Regions from separate parts of the Streptomyces sp. SAS_270 genome, predicted to be linked through region 2. Evidence: riboswitches for the same ligand, from Rfam matches in the RefSeq annotation. Region 2 holds a riboswitch; the other holds the start of a gene.
The links. Region 2 has a riboswitch for glycine ahead of gcvT (glycine cleavage system aminomethyltransferase GcvT). Riboswitches for the same ligand answer to the same signal wherever they lie in the genome.

Region 1: another riboswitch for glycine. It lies ahead of gcvP (aminomethyl-transferring glycine dehydrogenase); the one in region 2 lies ahead of gcvT (glycine cleavage system aminomethyltransferase GcvT).

Annotation. Positions count from the first base shown of each region.
Region 1 is NZ_JBMNDS010000074.1:9,209-20,468, reverse strand. It holds gene ACN6LB_RS35330 (PhzF family phenazine biosynthesis protein) at 1-263, shown strand, start outside; gene ACN6LB_RS35325 (CPBP family intramembrane glutamic endopeptidase) at 326-1,126, opposite strand; gene ACN6LB_RS35320 (substrate-binding and VWA domain-containing protein) at 1,312-3,075, shown strand; gene ACN6LB_RS35315 (glutamate--cysteine ligase) at 3,079-4,596, opposite strand; gene ACN6LB_RS35310 (hypothetical protein) at 5,141-5,725, shown strand; gene ACN6LB_RS35305 (DUF5999 family protein) at 6,086-6,292, shown strand; gene gcvP (aminomethyl-transferring glycine dehydrogenase) at 6,426-9,311, opposite strand; glycine riboswitch at 9,494-9,588, opposite strand; gene ACN6LB_RS35295 (PRC-barrel domain-containing protein) at 9,702-10,076, shown strand; gene ACN6LB_RS35290 (DNA polymerase IV) at 9,995-11,260, opposite strand, start outside.
Region 2 is NZ_JBMNDS010000032.1:41,765-53,024, forward strand. It holds gene ACN6LB_RS21770 (ABC transporter substrate-binding protein) at 1-1,092, opposite strand, end outside; gene ACN6LB_RS21775 (LacI family DNA-binding transcriptional regulator) at 1,168-2,142, opposite strand; gene ACN6LB_RS21780 (SpoIIE family protein phosphatase) at 2,145-4,571, opposite strand; gene ACN6LB_RS21785 (L-serine ammonia-lyase) at 4,684-6,051, opposite strand; gene glyA (serine hydroxymethyltransferase) at 6,233-7,495, opposite strand; gene gcvH (glycine cleavage system protein GcvH) at 7,510-7,887, opposite strand; gene gcvT (glycine cleavage system aminomethyltransferase GcvT) at 7,997-9,115, opposite strand; glycine riboswitch at 9,162-9,274, opposite strand; glycine riboswitch at 9,275-9,375, opposite strand; gene ACN6LB_RS21805 (AAA family ATPase) at 9,528-10,262, shown strand; gene ACN6LB_RS21810 (enhanced serine sensitivity protein SseB) at 10,354-11,118, shown strand.

The sequences.
Region 1 (11,260 bases), on a different contig from region 2:
CCGCCCGCGCCGAAGACCCCACCCGGGGCCACGACTTCGTCTCCCGCTGCTTCTTCCCGAACGTCGGCATCGACGAGGACCCGGTCACCGGCAGCGCCCACACCGCGCTCGCGCCCTTCTGGTCCGAGCGCCTCGGCCGCCCGCGCCTCACCGGTCTGCAGGCCTCCCCGCGCTCCGGCCTCGTCCGCACGGCACTGCACGGCGACCGCACCCACCTCACGGGCAGCGCGGTCACCACCATCGAGGGCGAACTGCTGGTCTGACGGCACGGCGGGGACGTACGAGAATCCCGTACGCCCCCGCCCGCACCGCGACCGCAGCCCACTCAAGCCGTCGGCAGCCACCCCACCTTGCCCGCCAGCAGCGCGTATCCCACGAACGCCCCGATGTCGAGCAGCGAGTGCGCCACCACCAGGGGGCCGACCCGCCCCCAGCGCCGGTACAGGTAGACGAAGACCACGCCCATCACCATGTTGCCGACGAATCCGCCGATGCCCTGGTAGAGGTGGTACGACCCGCGCAGCACGGCGCTCGCGACGAGTGCCGTGCCCGGCGTCCAGCCCAACTGGCCCAGGCGGCGCAGCAGATACCCGACGACGATGACCTCTTCGAGGACCGCGTTCTGAATCGCGGAGAGGATCAGCACCGGGTGCTTCCACCACACGTCGGGCAGCGCCTCCGGCACCACCGTGAGGTTGAAACCGAGGCCCCGGGCCGCCAGATAGAACGCGATGCCCGTGCTGCCGATCACCGCCGCGATCGCGGCCCCGCGGCCGAGGTCCGGCCACGGGCGCGTGCGGTCGAAACCGATCACGCGCAGCCCCTCGCCCTCGCGCAGCAGGAGGTGCGCGACGAGCGCGACCGGCACCAGCGAGGACGCGATACCGAAGAGCTGCCAAGCCAGATCCAGCCAGGGACGGCCCGGCGCGGCCGAGCCGACGAGCGTGGCCGCCTGGTGCTTCAGACCCCCCGGTTTGGTGACCGACCCGACAAAGCTGATCAGCGCGGACACTCCGCTCGCACCGAGCGAAAGCCCCAGAACGAGCAGCGTCTCGTCCCGGAGTATCCGTCGCGTCAGCCCCTCCTTCGGAAAAGATTCGGCCACCGACCCCGCCTCCACCTGCACTCCCGCCTCCAGTTGAGTAATCCCGCCTCATCCCCATCTTCGCCCCGCTAGGGTCTCGAAAGAAGTTACGAAGATCGTGCGCGACAGGCCGTCGGGGGGACGGACGCCGTACGGGGCGTACCTCCCCTTTTCCTGCCTTACGGCTGTTTCACGGCTCAAGGCTCAACAGGGAGGGCACCACCGTCATGGGACGTCACAGCTTGCCCGACGCGTACGGAGCGGGCGCCGCCGACCCCCGACCCCGCGTGCGCCGCCGCAATGTGGCCCTCGCGACGGTGCTCGTGCTCGCAGTCGCCGCGGGCACGGCAGGCGCGGTCCGCGGCGGGCTGTTCTCGTTCGGCTCCTCCTGCCGGGACGACGCGGTGCGCGTCAACGTCGCCGCGTCGCCGGACATGGCTCCCGCCCTGCGTGCCACGGCGGCGTACGCCCGCGCCCACAACATCACCTCCGACGGCCGGTGTCTGGACATCGGCGTCACCGCACGCACGTCGTACGAGGTCGCGGACTCCCTGGCATCGGGCGGGAAGTCCGACGTCCAGGCGTGGGTGCCGGACTCCGACCTGTGGGTGCAGCGTGTCGCCGCGGACAGCAGGTCGACGCAGGTGACTCCGGCGGGCAGCGTGGCGTCCTCTCCCTTGGGCGTCGCCATGGTCCCGGCGGCCGCCGAGTCGCTGGGGTGGCCCGAGAAGACATACAGCTGGACCGAGTTGACCGGTGCGGCGATGGCGGACGACAAGCTGCGGCTCGGCGCCGCCGACCCCTCGCGCAGCGCCACCGGCCTGCTCGCCCTCACTCAGCTGAGCGCCGCCGCCGCGGGGACCAAGGGCGGCGACACCCGCGCGGCGGCCCTCGCGAAGGCGCTCTCGCAGCGCACGTCCGACAGCGACAGCCGGCTCCTGGACACCCTGCCCCGAGACTCCTCCGGCGCCGAGCAGGGCAACCCGAAGCGCAACCGGGCCGTGATCCTCTCGGAGCAGGCGGCGTTCACGCACAACGCCCCGGCCCACGGCGACGGCGGGCTCGACCTCTTCTATCCCAAGGACGGCTCGCCCCGGCTGGACTACCCCTTCGCCCTGGTCGACGAACCGCAGCTGACCACCGACGTGAGCCGCGCCGCCCTCCGGTTCATGACGCTGCTGAGCGAACCGACGGGCCGGCGGATCCTGGAGAAGCACGGCTTCCGCACGGATGACGAGACCGTCCCCGACGCGCTGGTCACCAGGGCGGGCGGCCGCGCCCCTCAGCCGTACGACGAGATCGCACCCGAACCGGCCCCGGCCAAGGCGGTGCAGGAGGCCCTCGGCATGTGGACGATCACAGTGCAGAGCGCACGGATCACCACCGTCGTCGACGCCTCCTCGTCGATGGCGGAGCCGGTGCCGGGCACCGGCAAGTCACGGATGGACGTCACCAAGGCGTCCCTGCTCCAGGCCCTCGCCACCTTCACCCCGCAGGACGAGATCGGGCTGTGGAAGTTCTCCACACGTCTCGACGGCGAGCGCGACTACCGCGTCCTCGTGCCGACCAAGCCCCTGGGCGACCGCAAGGACAAGGGCACCCAGCGGGACAGGCTGTCGGCGGCCTTCAGCGCTCTCACACCCGTCCCGAACGGCGCGACGGGCCTCTACGACACCACGCTCGCCGCGTACAAAGCGGCCCTCTCCTCCTACGCGAAGGGGAAGTTCAACGCGCTGGTGATCCTGACGGACGGCGTCAACCAGGACCCGGGAAGCATCTCGCGCTCCCGACTCGTCGCCGAGCTGCAGCAGCTCACCGATCCGGAGCGGCCGGTGCCGCTGATCGCGATCGCGGTGGGCCCGGACGCCGACAAGGACGAGGTCGAGGAGATCGCGAAGGCGACCGGGGGCTCCGGCCAGCAGGTCAGCGATCCCGCGCAGATCCACTCGGTGATCCTGAAGGCCATCGTCGAGGCGGGCAGCCAGAGCTGAGTCTCACGCCAGGGACACCGGCTCCGGCAGCCCGACCGGCCAGCTGTGCACGGGTTCCCCGAGGTGCATCAGTTCGCAGTAGCGCCTGGTGGTGGCCGCCAGCGCCGCATCCCGCCCGAGGCCACGCTCCAGGGCCTCGTGGAAGGTGGCCGCCTGCCAGGTCGCCCCGTTGGTGCGCAGCCGGCACCGGGCCTCGATGACCCCCAGCAGGAAGTCGCGGTCGGCCGGCTCGATCCCCCAGGCGTCCAGCCCCGCCGCGGCGAGCGGCAGCAGCTCGTCGCGGACCAGAGCCACCGCCTCCACCCGCGTCGTGCCGCCGTAGCGTCCGTGTCGCGGCCACTCCAGTGTTGCGTCGATGCCGTGCCGGCAGGCCGCGTCGAAGTTGGCGGCTGCGGACGCGAACGGCAGCCGCGTCCACACCGGGCGCGACTCCTCGGCGAGCGCGCGGACGAGCCCGTAGTAGAAGGCCGCGTTGGCGACCACATCGGTCACGGTGGGGCCCGCGGGCAGCACACGGTTCTCGACGCGCAGGTGCGGGACGCCCTCGGCGATGCCGTACACGGGCCGGTTCCAGCGGTACACCGTGCCGTTGTGCAGCACCAGCTCGGCGAGCGTCGGGACGCCGCCGGCGTCGAGCACGCCGAGCGGATCCTCCTCCTGGCAGATGGGCAGCAGCGCCGGGAAGAAGCGCAGGTTCTCCTCGAAGAGGTCGTACGCCGAGGAGATCCACCGCTCCCCGAACCAGGTCCGCGGCCGCACCCCTTGGGCCACGAGTTCGGGCGGCCGGGTGTCGGTGGACTGCTGGAACAGCGGGGGCCGCGACTCGCGCCACAGCTCGTGGCCGAACAGGAAGGGCGAGTTGGCGCCGATCGCGACCTGCGCGGCGGCGACGGCCTGCGCGGCGTTCCACACGTCCGGGAACCTGGCGGGGGTGACCTGGAGGTGCAACTGCACGGAGGTGCAGGCGGCTTCCGGCGCGATGGACCTCGAGGTGCAGACCAGCCGCTCCACGCCGTCGATGTCGAGAGCGAAGTCCTCGCCGCGGGCGGCCACGATCTGGTCGTTGAGCAGCGTGTAGCGGTCGACGTCGGAAAGGTTCGAGGAGACCAGGTCCTCCTGCCCGAGCGTCGGCAGAATCCCGATCATCACGATTCCGGCGTCGACCTCTCCAGCTTTCCGATGCGCATAGGCGAGGGAGGTGCGCAGTTCCTCCGTGAGCCGGTCGAATACCCGCCCACCCAGTCGGTGTGGAGCTATGTTGACTTCCAGATTGAACATGGCGAGTTCTGTTTGGAAATCGCGGCTCGCAATCCTTTCGAGTACTTGCGCATTCATCATTCTCGGCATGCCGTCGGGGCCTGCGAGATTCAGCTCGATCTCCAGACCCATGAGATTCTTCGGGCGGTCGAACCTCTTCTCCTCCAGCAACCTCGCCAGCCCCGCCAGACACTGCTGGAGCTTGGCGCGGTACCGCTGGCGATCGGACAGGTCGAACGGCCCTGCCACGACCTTCTCCCCCATCGAAGTGTCCTTCCTCGGATGGGCGGGCCGGCGTTCCGGCTCCCGGCGTACAGGGTCACGTGGGATGATGCCCAGGCAGGGCGATCAATAACGCCCCGGACGGGACCGTCGCCCGCTAGGCTGGAACCGACCGTCCGGGGGCACATTCACCAGGCATGAGGCAATGTGCAGTTTCACTCCCTCACGATCTCGTGAAAAACGCCGACGAGAATCAGCCGACCGCTTCCGCGAAATATTCCGAGGTCACCGTGTCGCACCGGCGTGGAATCGGGATGAACTTCTCGTTTCCATGGCCGATTTACGCCTTGCTCTTCATATTCCGTGCGACTAGATGAAACACCGTCTGAACACGTGTCGTATAAACTCCGCGAACGAGGCAGAGAGTAGGCACTCGTGGTCCCGGATCCTGATGTCGAAGTGCGCGCGGCAGGCAGCACCTCGTCGGCAGGGTACGGATCCCCGCCCCTCTGACCCCGAGAGCTGACAGCGCCGTCCGCCCCCGCCCTCGCGCCACTGTGCCTGTCGAAATGAGAGGCGACCCACCATGCCGCTGCACGTACCCCCGGCTCCCGCGCCCGCCCTGCGCACCGTCCTCACGGCCCTCGGTTCCCCCACCGCCGTCCGCGAGGCGCGCACTCCGTCCCTGCGCAAGGCCCAGGGACCCGCCACCCCCGAACTCCCGTTGCCCCTGCACGTCCTCGACCGGATCACCCCAGCGGGCGCGTCCACGACCCGGCTCGCCGGGTGGCGCTTCCTGATCCGCTGCGGCGACCGTGCCGTGGCCGCCGCGGAGACCATGCTGACCCCGGACGGCTGGGCCTTCTCGCACTTCTTCGAAGGCCCCTACGTCACCGCCACCGAACGCGCCCTGCGCCAGGCCGAGAACATGAAACAGCCCTACCAGGCACGCCTGCTGTCCGTGCCCGAGCTGTACATGCTCACCCTGTGGCTGCACGGGGACTGCACCGCCGACGGCGCCACCGGCCATCCGGCCGCCACCGATCTCCTCGTGCCGCTGGCCCCGGCCCCGCCCGGCATCGCCGCGCACCGCCCGCACCGCGTCGCCGAGCTGCTCCCGGTCCTCACCCTCCGCCTCGCCCCCGCGCCACTTCTCAGCTCGCCGGCCTGAGCGCTCCCGCGCCGCCTCTCCTCCCGTGCCCCGCCGCCGTCACCGGCAGCGGGGCACGCCGCTCGTTCGGGCCACGCAGCGCTCGTACGAGGCAAAACGCGCTCCTCGCCCCACCGGACTAGCCCCATTCGGCCACGTCGAACCACCCGAAGAGACAGTGCAGTTGGGATGAACCGTCCGCACGGGTGATGCGTCATCAACCTGTGAGGAGCGCTGCTGTCAAATCCCTGCGGATTGACGTCCGTAGGGCAACACTGGGTTCAGACCACACACCAACGGGGGGCGGCCATGAGCATGTCGAGCCGCGGGACAGACACCACAGCGATCACTGACATCACAACCCAGCGAAAGATCCCATCAATGTGCCAGCACCAGCCACCGTGTCCGACAGCCGAATCCGCCGACCGGGAGTCCGCCCGTCTCGTGGCGCACCACCCGGAGCAGGGATGGAGCCTGCTGTGCAACGGCGTTCTGCTCTTCGAGGACACCGGTGAGCTCCTGCCCGACGGCCAGATCATCGCCCCGCACCGCCCCATGGGCATCGACCAGGTGATGACGGCCGCCTGAGCGGCAGCGCACGACGGGCGGCCTGGCCGCCCGGACACAAGAGGGGCCGGCCCGGAGTAACACCCTCCGAACCGGCCCCGACGCATGTCCGAGGTCGACTACTCCTCGTGAGCGCCCGCGTCCTGCGCGGTGATCAGTCCTCGTACGCGTCCAGCGGCGGGCAGGAGCAGACCAGGTTCCGGTCGCCGTAGGCCTGGTCGATGCGGCGCACCGGCGGCCAGTACTTGTCCGCGGCCGAGACACCGGCCGGGAAGACGGCCTCCTCGCGGGTGTACGCGTGCTCCCACTCCCCGCCGAGCGCGGCAGCGGTGTGCGGCGCGTTGCGCAGCGGGTTGTCGTCCGCGGGCCATTCACCGGAGCCGACCTTCTCGACCTCCCCGCGAATCGCGATCATCGCCTCGCAGAAACGGTCCAGCTCGATCAGGTCCTCGGACTCGGTGGGCTCGATCATCAGCGTGCCGGCCACCGGGAAGGACATCGTCGGCGCGTGGAAGCCGTAGTCGATCAGACGCTTGGCGATGTCGTCGACGCTGACACCGGTCGACTTGCTCAGCGGGCGCAGGTCGATGATGCACTCGTGGGCGACGAGGCCGCCGGGGCCGGTGTACAGCACCGGGTAGTGCGGCTCCAGGCGCTTGGCGATGTAGTTCGCGGACAGCACGGCCACCTGCGTGGCGCGCTTGAGACCTTCGCCGCCCATCAGCCGGACGTACGCCCAGGAGATCGGCAGGATGCCCGCGGAGCCCCAGGGCGCGGCCGAGATCGGGCCGACGCCCGTCTCCGGACCGGCGGCGGGCTGCAGCGGGTGGTTCGGCAGATACGGCGCCAGGTGCGCGCGCACACCGACCGGGCCGACGCCCGGGCCGCCGCCGCCGTGCGGGATGCAGAAGGTCTTGTGCAGGTTCAGGTGCGAGACGTCGCCGCCGAAGTGACCCGGCTTGGCAAGGCCGACCAGGGCGTTGAGGTTGGCCCCGTCGACGTACACCTGGCCGCCGGCCTCATGCACCTGGGCGCAGATGTCGGCGACGTGCTCCTCGAACACTCCGTGCGTCGAGGGATACGTGATCATCAGCACCGACAGCTCGTCGCGGTACTGCTCGATCTTGGCGCGCAGGTCCTCGACGTCGATCTCGCCGTCCTCGGCGGTCTTCACGACGACGACCTTCATGCCGGCCATCACGGCGCTCGCGGCGTTGGTGCCGTGCGCGGAGGACGGGATGAGGCAGACGGTGCGCTGCTCGTCACCGTTGGCGCGGTGATAGCCGCGCACGGCGAGCAGCCCGGCCAGCTCGCCCTGGGAGCCCGCGTTCGGCTGGAGCGAGACCTTGTCGTAGCCCGTGACCTCGGCGAGCTGATCCTCCAGCTCGTGGATGAGCGTGAGGTAGCCCTGCGCCTGCTCGGCCGGCGCGAAGGGGTGCAGCTGACCGAACTCGGGCCAGGTGACCGGCTCCATCTCGGTGGTCGCGTTGAGCTTCATGGTGCAGGAGCCCAGCGGGATCATGCCGCGGTCCAGCGCGTAGTCGCGGTCGGACAGCTTGCGCAGGTAGCGCAGCATCGCCGTCTCGGAGCGGTACTGGTGGAACACCGGGTGCGTGAGGTACTCGTCGGTGCGCAGCCGGTCGGCCGGCAGCGTGTCCTCGGTCGCAGCGTCCAGGGCCTCGATGTCGCCCTCGACGCCGAACGCGCTCCAGACGGCGTCCAGCTGGGCCCGCGTGGTGGTCTCGTCGCAGGAGATCGAGACCTGGTCGGCGTCGACGAGGTGGAGGTTCACACCGTTGTCGCGCGCGGCGGCGACGACCTCGGCGGCGCGGCCCGCCACCCGCACGGTGAGCGTGTCGAAGTAGGAGCCGTGCACGACCTCGACGCCGCCCGCCTTCAGACCCCCGGCGAGGATCGTGGCGTAGCGGTGGGTGCGCCGGGCGATCGCCCTGAGCCCCTGCGGCCCGTGGTAGACGGCGTACATGCCGGCCATCACGGCGAGCAGCACCTGAGCCGTACAGATGTTGCTGGTGGCCTTCTCCCGGCGGATGTGCTGCTCCCGCGTCTGCAGGGCGAGCCGGTACGCCTTGTGGCCGTCGGCGTCGACGGAGACACCCACGAGCCGCCCGGGCAGGCTGCGCGCGAACTTCTCGCGCACCGCCATGTAACCGGCGTGCGGGCCGCCGAAGCCCATCGGGACACCGAAGCGCTGCGTCGTGCCGACGGCGATGTCGGCGTCCAGCTCACCGGGCGAGGTGAGCAGCGTGAGGGCGAGCAGGTCGGCCGCGACGGTGACGACCGCGCCGAGCGCGTGCGCCTGGTCGATGACCGGCTTGATGTCACGTACGGCACCGGAGGCGCCCGGGTACTGGAGCAGCACGCCGTTGATCTCGCGCTCGGCCAGCTCGGCGGGGATGCCGCCGCTCAGGTCGGCGACGACGACCTCGACACCGGTGGGCTCGGCGCGCGTCCGGATCACGGCGACGGTCTGCGGCAGGGTGTCCGCGTCGACGAGGAAGAGGCCCTTCTTGTTCTTGCCCATCCGTCGCGACAGGGCCACGGCCTCGGCGGCAGCGGTGCCCTCGTCGAGCAGCGAGGCACCCGACGTCGGCAGTCCGGTCAGCTCGGCGACCACGGTCTGGAAGTTCAGCAGCGCCTCCAGGCGGCCCTGCGAGATCTCCGGCTGGTACGGCGTGTACGCGGTGTACCAGGCCGGGTTCTCCATGACGTTGCGCAGGATCACCGGAGGCGTGAAGGTGCCGTAGTACCCAAGGCCGATCATCGAACCGAGGACCTGGTTGCGGTCGGCGAGGGAGCGCAGCTCGGCGAGCACCTCGGCCTCGGTGCGGGCACCGGGAAGGCCGAGCGCGTCGGCGTTCTGGATGACATCCGGTACCGCGGTGGCCGTCAGCTCGTCGAGCGAGCCGTATCCCACCTGCGCGAGCATCTTGGCCCGGGCCTCGTGGTCGGGGCCGATGTGGCGCTGCTCGAAGGGGATGCCCTGTTCGAGCTCGGAGAGCGGAATGCGACTGGCGGTCATTACGGAGGCCTCCTGGTCGATACGACCTTCGAGGGGCACCACGGCACGGGTACCCCGACGGCCTCCCCCTCTGTCATCTCAACCTGAGAGCTTCACCGGACCGTCGACTGTGCTCGACGCTCCGGCTTTCACCGTCGGTGAGAGCGGGAGCCGTTGACACCCGCTCTGCTTTCCAGAGTGACCTCGTCCGTGCGGTACGTGGGCCTGAGAGATTCCGGGGAGGATTTGCTCCTTCGGCGTCTCCGATGATGTCTGGAGACTCTCCCGCACGGGGTCAGCAGCCGGTGCCAGCCTACCAGCGGGGACAACGCACGAGCCTTCGAGTGGCCACCTCGCCCAATGTGCTCTTTTGTAGTGCTTACGGATGACTTGCGACCAAGTGGAGGGCCCGTGCAGACCGACATCGATCCGCGCAACCTGATCGGCCGCAAGGCACTCGACCGCAACGGCACCAGGATCGGCACCATCGACGAGGTCTACCTCGACGACGCGACCGGCGTTCCTGAGTGGGCGGCCATACGCACCGGCCTGTTCAGCAGGGACGCCTTCGTGCCCCTGGAGCCCAGCGAGCTCGTCGAGGGCACCCTCCGGGTCCCCTTCGAGCGGGCCCTGATCAAGGACGCTCCCGACTTCGGCGTCGGCCGCCATCTCTCACCGGAGCAGGAGATCCAGCTCTACCACCACTACGGACTCGACGTGGCCTCCCCGCCCCCGTTTCCACCGGACCTCGACTTCGGCCGGCTCGCGGGCACCGAAGAGACCTGAGACCCCTCCTCCGCGGCCACGGGCCCCGGCTCCTCGGGTCTTCGCGCCACCAACGGCAGCGGGTCCGCCGGCTCCAGATCCGGGTCGTCGGTCCGGAACGTCCGCACGCGCCCGGGCTCGGAGTACGGCGTCTCGAACCGCACCGTGACCCGCCCGAGCCCGCTGCCCTGCACCCAGCCGTGCCCGTACCCGGCATGCCGTACGTCGTGCCCCGCGGGCCAGCGCCGCTCGGCGACCGGCACCTGCTCCACGACGGCCTCCTCCGCGGGCTCCTCCTCGGGATGCTCCTGCGCCGCCCGCTCCCCCGCTGCGGCCTGCGCCTGCGCGAAGAGGTCCTCCTGCGTGTAGTCGGCAAGCCCCGACACCCCGACGCCCAGCAACCGCACGCCTCCCGTGGTGTCCACGGCCTCCAGCAGCCGCGCAGCCGCCTCCCGGACCACCGCCATGTCGTCCGTGGGCCCGCGCAGCGTCTCCGAGCGGGTCAGCGTCGAGAAGTCGTACCGCCGCACCTTCAGGACGATCGTCCGCCCCGACAGGCCCGCACCGCGCAGCCGCTGCACACACCGGTCGGCGAGCCGCTGCACCTCCAGGCCGACCCGGACCCGGTCGTGGATGTCCACGTCGTACGTGTCCTCGACCGAGACCGACTTCGTCTCCCGCTCGGCCACCACGGGGCGCTCGTCGTGCGCCAGCGCCATGGCGTACAGCGCGTGCCCGTGAGCCTTGCCCAGCAGCCGTACGAGCTCGTCCTCGCCCGCTTCGGCGATCTCCTCGACCGTGCCGATCCCGGCCCGCCGCAGATGGTCCCCGGTCGCCGGACCGACGCCCGGCAGGGTGCGCACCGACATCGGCCCCAGCAGCGCCCGCTCGGTGCCCGGCTCTATCACGACGAGCCCGTCGGGCTTCGCCTGTTCCGAGGCGATCTTCGCAAGCATCTTCGAGGCGGCCAGCCCCACCGATCCGGTCAGCCCCGTCACAGCCCGGATGTCCGCGCGCAGCTTCGCCCCGGTCAAACGCGCCGACCGCTCGTCCCAGGCCGTCCCCCCGGCCTCCAGGTCCACGAACGCCTCGTCCAGGCTGAGCGGCTCCACCAGCGGCGACAGCGCCCCCAGCAGCCCCATCACCTGCTCGCTGACCTCGCGATAGAGCCCGAAGCGCGGCACCAGGTACGCGGCGTTCGGCGC
Region 2 (11,260 bases):
GGCGAGCGGCAGCTGGCTGAGGAAGAGCCGCAGTGCCGGATCGGACGCCCAGGTGCCCGCGTCGGCCAGGTCCTTGCGGGCCGGGAGTTCGCCGAACGACACCAGATAGGGCACCAGAACCGAGGGACGCTGGGTGTACTCCAGGACCTGCCACGCCTTGTCGAGATGCCTGCTCTTCGCCATCAGGACCCAGTTCTCGCCGCCCAGGCAGGTGGCGGCCTCCTTGTCGCGGGGCAGGGGGACGACATCCCACTCGAGATTCGCCTTCTTGAGCGTGGGGATCTGCCAGGGGCCGTTGATCTGCAGGGCGGCGCGCTTGTTGATGAACCGGGTGTTGACGTCCTGCTGGGTCCAGCCCACGCACTGCTCGGACAGTGAGCCCTTGGCGACCAGGTCGTCGAGGAAGGACAGCGCCGTCGCGCCATGGGTGGCGAAGGTGTCGAGGTCGCCGCCCGCCTGCCACAGAAACGGCAGGAACTGGAAGACGCCCTCCTCGGTTCTGATCGCGCTCAGTGCCAGGCCGAAGCGGTCCCCGGACGTCAGCCGCGCCGCCGCGGCGGCCAGCTCGTCCCAGGTGGTGGGCGGCTTCACCCCGGCGGACCGGAGCATCTCGGTGTTGTAGTACAGGGCGAGGCAGTTGCTGTTGTTGGGGATCCCCAGGGTCTTCCCGCCTACCTGGCAGCCGGCCCAGGGGCCTTCGTAGTAGTGGTCGGCCTGGCCCCACTTCTCGACCCTGTCGGTGAGGTCGGCCAGCAGACCGCTGCCGCCCAGGGTGTTCATGGAGACGTTGTCGACGATGGCGATGTCCGGCAGGTCGCCGGAGATGGCACCCAGGGTGAGCTGCCGCTCCAGGTCCGCGAACGGGAAGGTCCGCCGCTGGATTTTCACATCCGGGACGTTGGCCTCGATGTCCTTGATGAGGGCCGTCATTCCGGGCTGGAAGTTGTCCAGGGTGAAGTAGTCCCACCAGACGAGGGTGGTCGTGCCCGGCTTGCCCGAGCCGCAGGAGGCCAGGGCCCCGCCGAGGCCGAGGGCGGCTGTTCCCGCGCCTGCGGCACGCAGGAAGCCGCGGCGATCGACGGTGTACGACATGCTCCACTTCCACTCTGTGATCGGGGCTCGCGCGGATCGTGCGGGCCTTCGGACCTGCGGACGTGCGGGCGTGCGTCAGAAATCGAAGTCGTCAAGATCCGGGAATTCCGATTCGGGCTCCGAACCGGGCACCGGACGGCAGGGCCCGGTGCTGGCGCGAAGGGTGATCAGAGGCTTCAGCAGTACGTGCCGGGGAGCCGAGCCGGGTGAGGCGAGGCGCTTGACCATCAGGTCGACGGCGACCCGGCTCATCTCCCGGGCGGGTATCTCGGCCGCGGTGAGCTGCGGGCTCACCTGTTCCGCCCAGGGGCTGGCCGCCACCCCGACGACCGAGAAGTCACGCGGCACGCTGCGGCCGTGACGCGTCAGCCCGCGGTAGACGCCCTCCAGAGCGGCCTCGTTCATGGTGACCAGCGAGGTGGTTGCCGGGTCGTCCAGCAGGATCCGCTCCACGACCGCCTCCCCCGAGGCGAGGTCGTCGCCGCAGAGGTAGGAGTGCGGGGTGAGTCCCAGCTCCGTCATGGCCGCGCCGTAGCCCTCGTCCCCGAGGCGCGCCAGCCCGTAGCCGCTGTTGAACAGTTGCTCCGATCTGTTGACGAACGCGATTCTGCGGTGGCCGAGGTCGGCGAGGTGCCGAACGCAGCCGCCTGCCAGGCCGGCGAAGTCCAGGTCGACCCAGCCGGCCTCCTCCGCCCTGCGGTTCCTGCCGATGGCGACGAAGGGGAAGGCCACCTTGCTGAGGTGTTCGACGCGGTCGTCCTCCCGTCGGATCTCCATGACGATCACGCCGTCCACCCGTCGCTCGTCGACGATCCGCCTGAACGAGGGATCGCTCTGCGAGCCGCCGGGGGAGAGCAGCAGGTCGTAGCCGTGCGGGGTGGCGGCCTCCGCGAGCCCGCCGATGAAGGCGAGCTGCATCGTGGTGTATTCGCGCCCGCGGCCGGCCGGCGGGTAGAGCAGACCGAGCGTGTGCGTACCGCCGGCCTCCGCGGCGCCCGCATGCGCGGGCACGGCGGGCTCCGGGCTCGGGTCGCCCGTGTGCTCGGTCATGGTCAGCTGACCGGGAGGAGCTGCTCGGCCCAGATGGTCTTGCCCCGGGAGGTCTGCCGGGTGCCCCAGCCCTGGGTGAGCTGGGCGACCATGTGCAGCCCGCGGCCGCCCTCGTCGTAGGTGCGGGCGCGGCGCAGATGGGGGGCGGTGCTGCTGGCGTCGGAGACCTCGCAGATCAGCGTCCGGTCCCGGATCAGCCGCAGGCCGATGGGCACGCTTCCGTACCGGATGGCGTTGGTGACCAGCTCGCTCACCACCAGTTCGGTGACGAACGCCGCCTCCTCAAGTCCCCAGACGGCGAGCTGGCGGGCGGCCTGCGCCCGGGCGTCGGCGACGATCGCGGGGTCGGAGGGCAGGGCCCAGGCGGCGACCTGGTCGGTGTGCAGGGCACGGGTGCGCGCGAGGAGCAGGGCCACGTCGTCGCCGGGGCTCTCGGGCAGCAGCGACTCGAGTACGGCGTCGCAGGTGACCTCCAACGAGGGGACCGGGGAGGCCAGCACCGCGCACAGCCGGTCGAGGCCGAGGCCGATGTCATGGTCGCGCGCCTCGATCAGACCGTCGGTGCAGAAGGCGAGCAGACTGCCCTCGGGCAGTTCCAGCTCGGTGGCCTCGAAGGGCAGACCCCCGACGCCCAGCAGCGGTCCCGGGTTGAGCCGTACGACGCTGACCGTGCCGTCGGGGAGGACCAGCACGGGTGGCACATGGCCGGCGCTGGCGAGGGTGCAGACGCGGGCGACCGGGTCGTAGACGGCGTACAGGCAGGTGGCGCCGATCTCACCCGTGACGGCGTACGGCTCGTTCGGGGCGGCGTCGTCCTTGTCCGAGGAGAGGTGCGTGACCAGGTCGTCGAGGTGGGTGAGGAGTTCGTCCGGGGGCAGGTCGACATCGGCGAGGGTGCGCACCGCGGTACGGAGCCGCCCCATGGTGGCGCATGCCTGGATGCCATGGCCGACCACGTCCCCGACGACCAGGGCGACCCGGGTGCCGGACAGCGGAACCACGTCGAACCAGTCGCCGCCCACGCCGGCCCCCGAGCCGGCCGGCAGATAGCGGTACGCGACCTCGACGGCCGTCTGCTCGGGCAGCTCACGCGGCAGCAGACTGCGCTGGAGGGTGAGCGCGTTGGTGCGCTCCCGGGTGTAGCGGCGCGCGTTGTCCACACCTACGGCCGCCCTGCCCGCCAGTTCCTCGGCGAGGATCAGATCGTCCTGCGCGAAGGGGGCCGAGGTGGTGCTCCGGGTGAAGACCGCCACCCCGAGCGTGATCCCTCGGGCCTGCAGCGGGACCGCCATGAGCGAGTGGAACCCGTGCGTCCGGACGCTGCTGCTGCGGGCCTCGTCCAGGGCGACCCACCGCCCGAAGTCGGGATCGTCCGTCCCGCTGAGCACCGGGCGGCCGGTGGTCAGGCAGCGGGCGGGAGGGGAGAACGCGGGATAGGCGTCGATCTTCCCGAGACCGACGCTCGCCTCGGGTACGCCCGCGGCGCGGGACTGGTGCGCCACCCGCCGCAGCATCACGGTGGCGTCGACCGGCCCCGGCACCGGCTCCTCCCCACGGGTCACGGAGTCGAGCAGGTCCACGCTGACGAAGTCGGCGAGCCGGGGGACGGCCAGATCGGCGAGTTCCTGGGCGGTGCGGGTCACGTTCAGAGTCGTGCCGATACGGGTGCCCGCCTCGTTCAGCAGGGCCAGCCGCTGCCGGGCCCGGTGCTGTTCGCTGCTGTCGAAGGTCGCGGTGCCGACTCCGCACACCTGGCCGGTGGAGGGATCCCTGACGGGCCACATCTCGATGATCCAGGCGTGCCCGCGCGCGTCGGGTGGAGCCGGGGTGAGGTGCTCGTAGCGCATCGGCCTGGCCTCCTCGGCCACCCGCCGGACGCGCCGCAGAAACCCTTCGTCGGTGTGGCCCCCGTCCAGGAGGTCGGGGTACGGCGACGTGCGCGGTGCGCCCTTCCGCGCCGGCTCGCTGCCCGAGGCGACCGCGTTCAGCTGCCAGGCACGCGAACCGGTGGCGTAGGTGGACAGGGCGATCGAGGCCTGGGCGAACGCCCACTCCATCATCTTCCGGTCGGGTCCCGACCCGGCGGTGTCCGACGTGGCGGTCACGACGAAACCCTGGGGCTTGCCGTCGCCGTCCAGCGAGGGATGGGCATGCAGAGTGACGTCGACGCGGTGGCCGTCCCGATGAAGGAGTGCGGCGGTGCCGCTCCATTCCTGCGAGTCGATCAGGGCGAGCCCGGCCGTCTCGGAGGACTCGCGCGTGGCGAGCAGCTCGGCCGCGGCATGCCCCACGACCTCCGCGGCGCGGTAGCCCAGCAGCCGCCGGGCACCCTCGCTCCAGCCCGTGACGATGCCTCCCGGGCCGACGGTGGCCGTGACGGCATCGGGCGACCACCCGTAGTGACCGGAACCCTGATCAGAAGCGGTCATACTTTCTCAATTCGCACCCGTGATGTCACTCACAGTCCCAGCGTGCGCGCCCTGCGGGGATAGGGCAAGTCAGCCTTGCGCGGTCCTGGCCCGGTGCGCCGGGCCCCTGCGGCTAGCACTCGATGATGTTCACCGCGAGCCCGCCCCGGGCCGTCTCCTTGTACTTGACGGACATGTCCGCGCCCGTCTCCTTCATGGTCTTGATGACCTTGTCGAGGGAGACCTTGTGGGAGCCGTCGCCGCGCATGGCCATGCGGGCGGCGGTGACGGCCTTGACCGCGGCCATGCCGTTGCGCTCGATGCAGGGGATCTGCACCAGGCCGCCGACCGGGTCGCAGGTGAGGCCGAGGTTGTGCTCCATGCCGATCTCGGCCGCGTTCTCGACCTGCTCGGGGGAGCCGCCGAGGACCTCGGCGAGGGCGCCCGCCGCCATCGAGCAGGCCGAACCGACCTCGCCCTGGCAGCCGACCTCGGCGCCGGAGATGGAGGCGTTCTCCTTGAAGAGCATGCCGATGGCTCCGGCGGCGAGCATGAACCGGACGACGCCGTCCTCGTCCGCGCCGGGCACGAAGTTCATGTAGTAGTGCAGGACCGCGGGGATGATGCCCGCGGCGCCGTTCGTGGGGGCCGTCACCACTCGCCCGCCCGCGGCGTTCTCCTCGTTCACGGCCATCGCGTAGAGCGTGATCCACTCCATGGCGTGCGCCAGCGGGTCGCCCTCGGCGCGCAGCTGGCGGGCCGAGACGGCGGCGCGGCGGCGCACCTTCAGGCCGCCCGGCAGGATGCCCTCGCGGGACATGCCGCGGGACACGCAGGCCTGCATGACACGCCAGATGTCGAGGAGCCCCTCGCGGATCTCCTCCTCGGTGCGCCACGCCCGCTCGTTCTCCAGCATCAGCGCCGAGATCGACAGGCCGGTCTCCCCGGCCAGCCGCAGCAGTTCGTCGCCCGTGCGGAAGGGGTACTTCAGGACCGTGTCGTCCAGCTTGATGCGGTCCTCGCCCACCGCGTCCTCGTCGACCACGAAGCCGCCGCCGACCGAGTAGTACGTCTTCTCCAGCACGAGGGCGCCGGCGGTGTCGTACGCGAAGAGCGTCATCCCGTTGGCGTGGTACGGCAGCGCCTTGCGGCGGTGCAGGACCAGGTCGTCGTCGTAGGAGAAGGCGATCTCGTGCGTGCCGAGGAGGTTCAGGCGTCCGCCGGTGCGGATCTCCTCCACGCGGGTGTCCGCGCCCTCCACGTCCACGGTGCGCGGGGAGGCGCCCTCCAGGCCGAGCAGTACCGCCTTGGGGGTGCCGTGCCCGTGTCCGGTGGCGCCCAGCGAGCCGTACAGCTCGGCGCGTATCGAGGTGGCCCGGTCGAGGAGGTCCTCGTTGCGCAGGCGGCGCGCGAACATGCGGGCCGCGCGCATCGGGCCGACCGTGTGGGAGCTGGACGGGCCGATGCCGATCGAGAACAGGTCGAAGACCGAGATGGCCACGGGGAACTCCTAGGTGTGGTCGGCGGACGCCGTTGTCCGTCAGGGGTGACGCAGAGGGCAGTGCATGCGGCGGGGCACCGCGCTCACCTTCCAGTGTGCGCGGTGCCCCGGACGTTCGTACGAAAGATACCGGTACGAGAGAAAAACGAGAAAAACCTCGTACGACGGAAAGCGAACGAAACTACTTCAGGCCGGGGTACAGCGGGTGCTTGTCGGCCAGAGCGGACACCCGGGCCTTCAGGGACCCGGCGTCGTGGGCGGGCTTCAGCGCCTCGGCGATGATGTCCGCGACCTCGGTGAAGTCCTCGGCGGTGAAGCCGCGGGTGGCGAGGGCGGGCGTGCCGATGCGCAGGCCCGAGGTGACCATCGGCGGACGCGGGTCGTTCGGGATCGCGTTCCGGTTGACCGTGATGCCGACCTCGTGGAGACGGTCCTCGGCCTGCTGCCCGTCGAGCTCGCTGTTGCGCAGGTCGACCAGGACCAGGTGCACGTCGGTGCCACCGGACAGGACGTCCACGCCCACGGCCTTCACGTCGTCCTGGACCAGACGCTCGGCCAGGATGCGCGCGCCGTCCAGGGTGCGCTGCTGGCGCTCCTTGAACTCGTCCGAGGCGGCGACCTTGAAGGAGACCGCCTTGGCCGCGATCACATGCTCCAGCGGACCGCCCTGCTGACCCGGGAAGACCGCGGAGTTGATCTTCTTCGCCAGCTCGGCGGTGGAGAGGATCACGCCACCGCGCGGGCCGCCCAGCGTCTTGTGGGTGGTCGTGGTGACGACGTGGGCGTGCGGGACGGGGTTGGGGTGCAGCCCCGCCGCGACCAGACCGGCGAAGTGCGCCATGTCGACCATGAGGTAGGCGCCGACCTCGTCCGCGATCCGGCGGAACGCGGCGAAGTCCAACTGGCGCGGATAGGCGGACCAGCCGGCCACGATCAGCTTCGGCCTGGACTCCTTGGCGAGCTTCTCGACCTCGGCCATGTCGACCTGGCCGGTGGCGTCGTCGACGTGGTAGGCGACCACGTTGTACAGCTTGCCGGAGAAGTTGATCTTCATGCCGTGCGTCAGGTGCCCGCCGTGCGCGAGGTTCAGGCCCATGATCGTGTCACCGGGCTTGAGCAGCGCGAACATCGCGGCGGCGTTGGCCTGGGCGCCCGAGTGGGGCTGCACATTGGCGTGCTCGGCGCCGAAGAGCGCCTTGACGCGGTCGATGGCGATCTGCTCGACCACGTCGACGTGCTCGCAGCCGCCGTAGTAGCGACGGCCCGGGTAGCCCTCGGCGTACTTGTTGGTGAGGACCGAGCCCTGGGCCTCCATGACGGCGACCGGAGCGAAGTTCTCGGAGGCGATCATTTCGAGGGTGGACTGCTGCCGGTCCAGTTCGGCGTCGACGGCGGCGGCGACGTCCGGGTCCAGCTCGTGCAGGGGTGTGTTCAGAAGCGACATGGGTTCTACGATCCTCAGCCGGCGGAGAAGGCGGTGTACTCGTCGGCGGAGAGCAGGTCGTCCGGCTCGTCCGTGACGCGTACCTTGAACAGCCAGCCGCCCTCGAAGGGCGCGGAGTTCACCAGCGACGGGTCGTTGACCACGTCTTCGTTGATCTCGGTGATCTCGCCGTTGACCGGGGAGTACAGGTCGCTCACCGACTTGGTCGACTCCAGCTCACCGCAGGACTCACCCGCGGTCACCGTGGAACCGACCTCCGGAAGCTGGGCGTAGACGACATCGCCGAGCGCGTTGGCCGCGAACTCGGTGATGCCGACTGTCGCGACGCCGCCCTCGGCGACCGACAGCCACTCGTGCTCCTTGCTGTAACGCAGCTGCTGGGGGTTGTTCATGGCCTGAATTCTCCTGTACGCAGGGGAGTGCTGGTGAATGGGGGACTGCAGGGGCTGCTGGTGAGCCCGGAAGCGGGGCGCGGGGTCGGTCCGGGCCCGCGGCCAGTGTCTACTTCCGGCGCTTGTAGAAGGGCAGCGCCACGACCTCGTACGGCTCGTGACTGCCCCGGATGTCGACCCCGACACCGGCGGTGCCCGGCGCGGCGTGCGCGGCGTCGACGTACGCCATCGCGATCGGCTTGTCGAGGGTGGGGGAGGGAGCGCCGGAGGTGACCTCGCCGATGACCTGGCCGTCGGCGACGACCTGGTACCCGGCGCGCGGGACCCGGCGGCCCTCGGCGATCAGACCGACCAGAACGCGCGGGGGCTCGGAGGCGGCGCGCTCGGCGGCGGCCTCCAGAGCCGTACGCCCCACGAAGTCGCCCTCCTTCTCGAACTTCACGACCCGCCCGAGCCCGGCGTCGAACGGCGTCAGCTCCGTCGTCAGCTCGTGCCCGTACAGCGGCATGCCCGCCTCAAGGCGCAGCGTGTCGCGGCAGGACAGGCCGCAGGGGACGAGGCCGACACCCTCGCCGGCCTTGGTCAGCGCCTGCCACAGCTCGACGGCGTGCTCGGGCTTCACGAACAGCTCGAAGCCGTCCTCGCCGGTGTAGCCGGTGCGGGCGATGAGGGCGGGGACGCCGGCGACCGTGCCCGGCAGACCGGCGTAGTACTTGAGGCCGTCGAGGTCGGCGTCGGTGAGGGACTTCAGGACGCCGGGGGACTCGGGGCCCTGCACGGCGATCAGGGCGTACGCGTCACGGTCGTCGCGGACCTCGGCGTCGAAGCCGGCGGCACGTTCCACCAGGGCGTCCAGCACGACCTGCGCGTTGGAGGCGTTGGCGACCACCATGTACTCGTGCTCCTGGAGCCGGTACACGATCAGGTCGTCCAGGATGCCGCCGTCCGCCCGGCAGATCATCGTGTAGCGGGCGCGGCCGACGCCGACCGAGGCGATGTTGCCGACCAGCGCGTGGTTGAGGAGCGCTGCGGCCTCGGGGCCGGTGACGGTGATCTCGCCCATGTGGGAGAGGTCGAAGAGGCCCGCCTTCGTGCGGACGGCGAGGTGCTCGTCGCGCTCGGAGCCGTACCGCAGGGGCATGTCCCAGCCCGCGAAGTCGGTCATCGTCGCGCCGAGCGAGCGATGCAGGGCATCGAGCGCGGTCAGACGGGGTGCGTTACTGCTCATCGGTGGGGCTCCCAAGGCATGACGGCAAGGCAAGACGGCGAGGCGTTCCTCCCCATCTGTCATCGGAACCTGAGAGGTTCATCACGACCCCGCGAAACGGTGGACATGACTTGCACCTTGGGTGGGGCCGCCGGAGAGCGGCCCGCTTTTCAGATGTGCCTCGCCCGCGCGGTAACGGGGCCTGAGAGATTCAAGGGAGGGACTTGCTCCTTCGGCGTCCGGGCAGACGTACGTACCCGGAACTCTCCCGCGCGGATTCAAGCGGCCGGTATGCAGTTGGCGCGCACATCATTGCACGCGGTCGCCCGGCACGGCAGCGGTACCCCGCACAGCCGCCTGTAGCAGGGCTGTTGCAGGAAGAGGACGGAAAACAGAGGCACCGCGCATTACCTTCTCTTTACACTCGACGGGGATGGGGATCTCCAGACCCAAGGGGAGGACGATCACGGTGAACAGGACCTCGGCGTACCGGACCTCGGCGTATCGGACGACGTCGTACGCGACGACCTCGGGTGTCGCGTTGCCCGATCAGCCAGGCGCTCCGGCCCGGGAGGCGTGCGGTGCGCGGCCGGGAGCCGTCGTCCGTGATCTGCGCGAGCGCGCCGGACGCAGCCCGCACGGCCTGAGCTTCGGCGCGGCCGACCTCGTCGTCGTCACCGGGCTTCCCGGCAGCGGGAAGTCGACCCTGATGCGGCGTGCCGTCACGGGCGCCCGCGTCGACTCGCAGGACACCCGCGACCGCTGGGACGAGCGGATCGCCCGCCGACTGCCGTACGCGGTCTACCGCCCCCTCGTCCGCCTCGCGCACTACGCGGGTCTGCGTCGTGTGCTGCGCGCCGGCACCGCAGCCGTGGTGCACGACTGCGGTACGCAGGCCTGGGTGCGCCGCTGGCTCGCCCGCGAGGCCCGCCGCCGCGGCGGCACCCTGCACCTCCTGCTGCTCGACGTCACCCCGGACACCGCCCTGGAGGGCCAGCGCGAGCGCGGCCGAGGTGTCTCGCGGTACGCGTTCGCCCGTCATCGCGGCGCCGCCGCCCGGCTGTTGCGCTCGGTCGAGAACGGCGACCTCCCGGAGGGCTGCGGCTCGGCGGTGCTCATCGACCGGGACGCGGCGGACGTGCTGCGGCGGATCGACTTCGGCGGCTGAGCGGTCGGGCGGAGGTTTCGCAGCGGAGAGCTTCGTATGAACCCATTAACCTTTCGAGCCGGAACAGTGGTTCGGAGCAGGCGGTAGGCAGATGGACATCCCGGCACAGGCGCACCCCCATCCGCACGGCGGTTGGCCCGGAAACGAGTTGGAGGAGGTGCTCGCCGCGGCCCTCGGGGTGCCCTCCGCAGGCGGCCGCATCGTCGAGGTCCTCGGCCGCAGCTTCCTCTGGATCCCGCTGCCCAACGGCGGCGGCCCGCACCAGGGCCCGCTCGACCTGCCGACGCTGGAGATCGAAGGGCAGGCGTACGTGCCCGTCTTCAGCTCCGAGGAACAGTTCCGCCAGGTCGTCGGCGGCCACATGTCGTACACGATCGCGCCCGCCGTCGAGTTCGCCCGCGGGCTGCCCCCGCAGGTCGGCATCGCCGTGAACCCGGACGGCCTGGTCGGCATCCCGCTGCCGCCCCTCGCGGTCGCCGAACTGTGCCGAGCCGGCCGGACCCCGCTGGACGGCACCGCGAGCGGCGCCCGGGTGCGGCTGTTCGAGCCGGACTGGCAGGAGGACCCGGTGGACTTCCTGGCCGCGGCCTCGGCGGAGTTCGCGGCCACCGGCCTGGTGCTGAGCGCCCGCCGCTGCCTGGCCGCCATCGAGACCTCCGACCCGGTGATGTTCATCGGCGTCGAACTGTCCGCCTGGGAGGCCGACCGCACGCTCCTGCTGGACGCGCTGGGCCGCGCGCTGGGCCGGGTGCCGGTGGGCCGCCCGGTGAACATGGTGTTCATGGACGTGGCTCAGGACCCGGTCGGCGACTGGATGCGCGAGCGGGTGCGGCCCTTCTACCAGCACGGGTACTGACCGCCCACCGGGAGGGGCACGGGCCGCGGGGAAAACGGCGCGGACACCTCCCGCGGTGTGCGTCAAGTCGCTGTCAGGATCGCCGCTTAAGCTGGTTTCATGGCTCGGTCGAAATGTTGACGAGTTCGTCGTGATGCCGGTG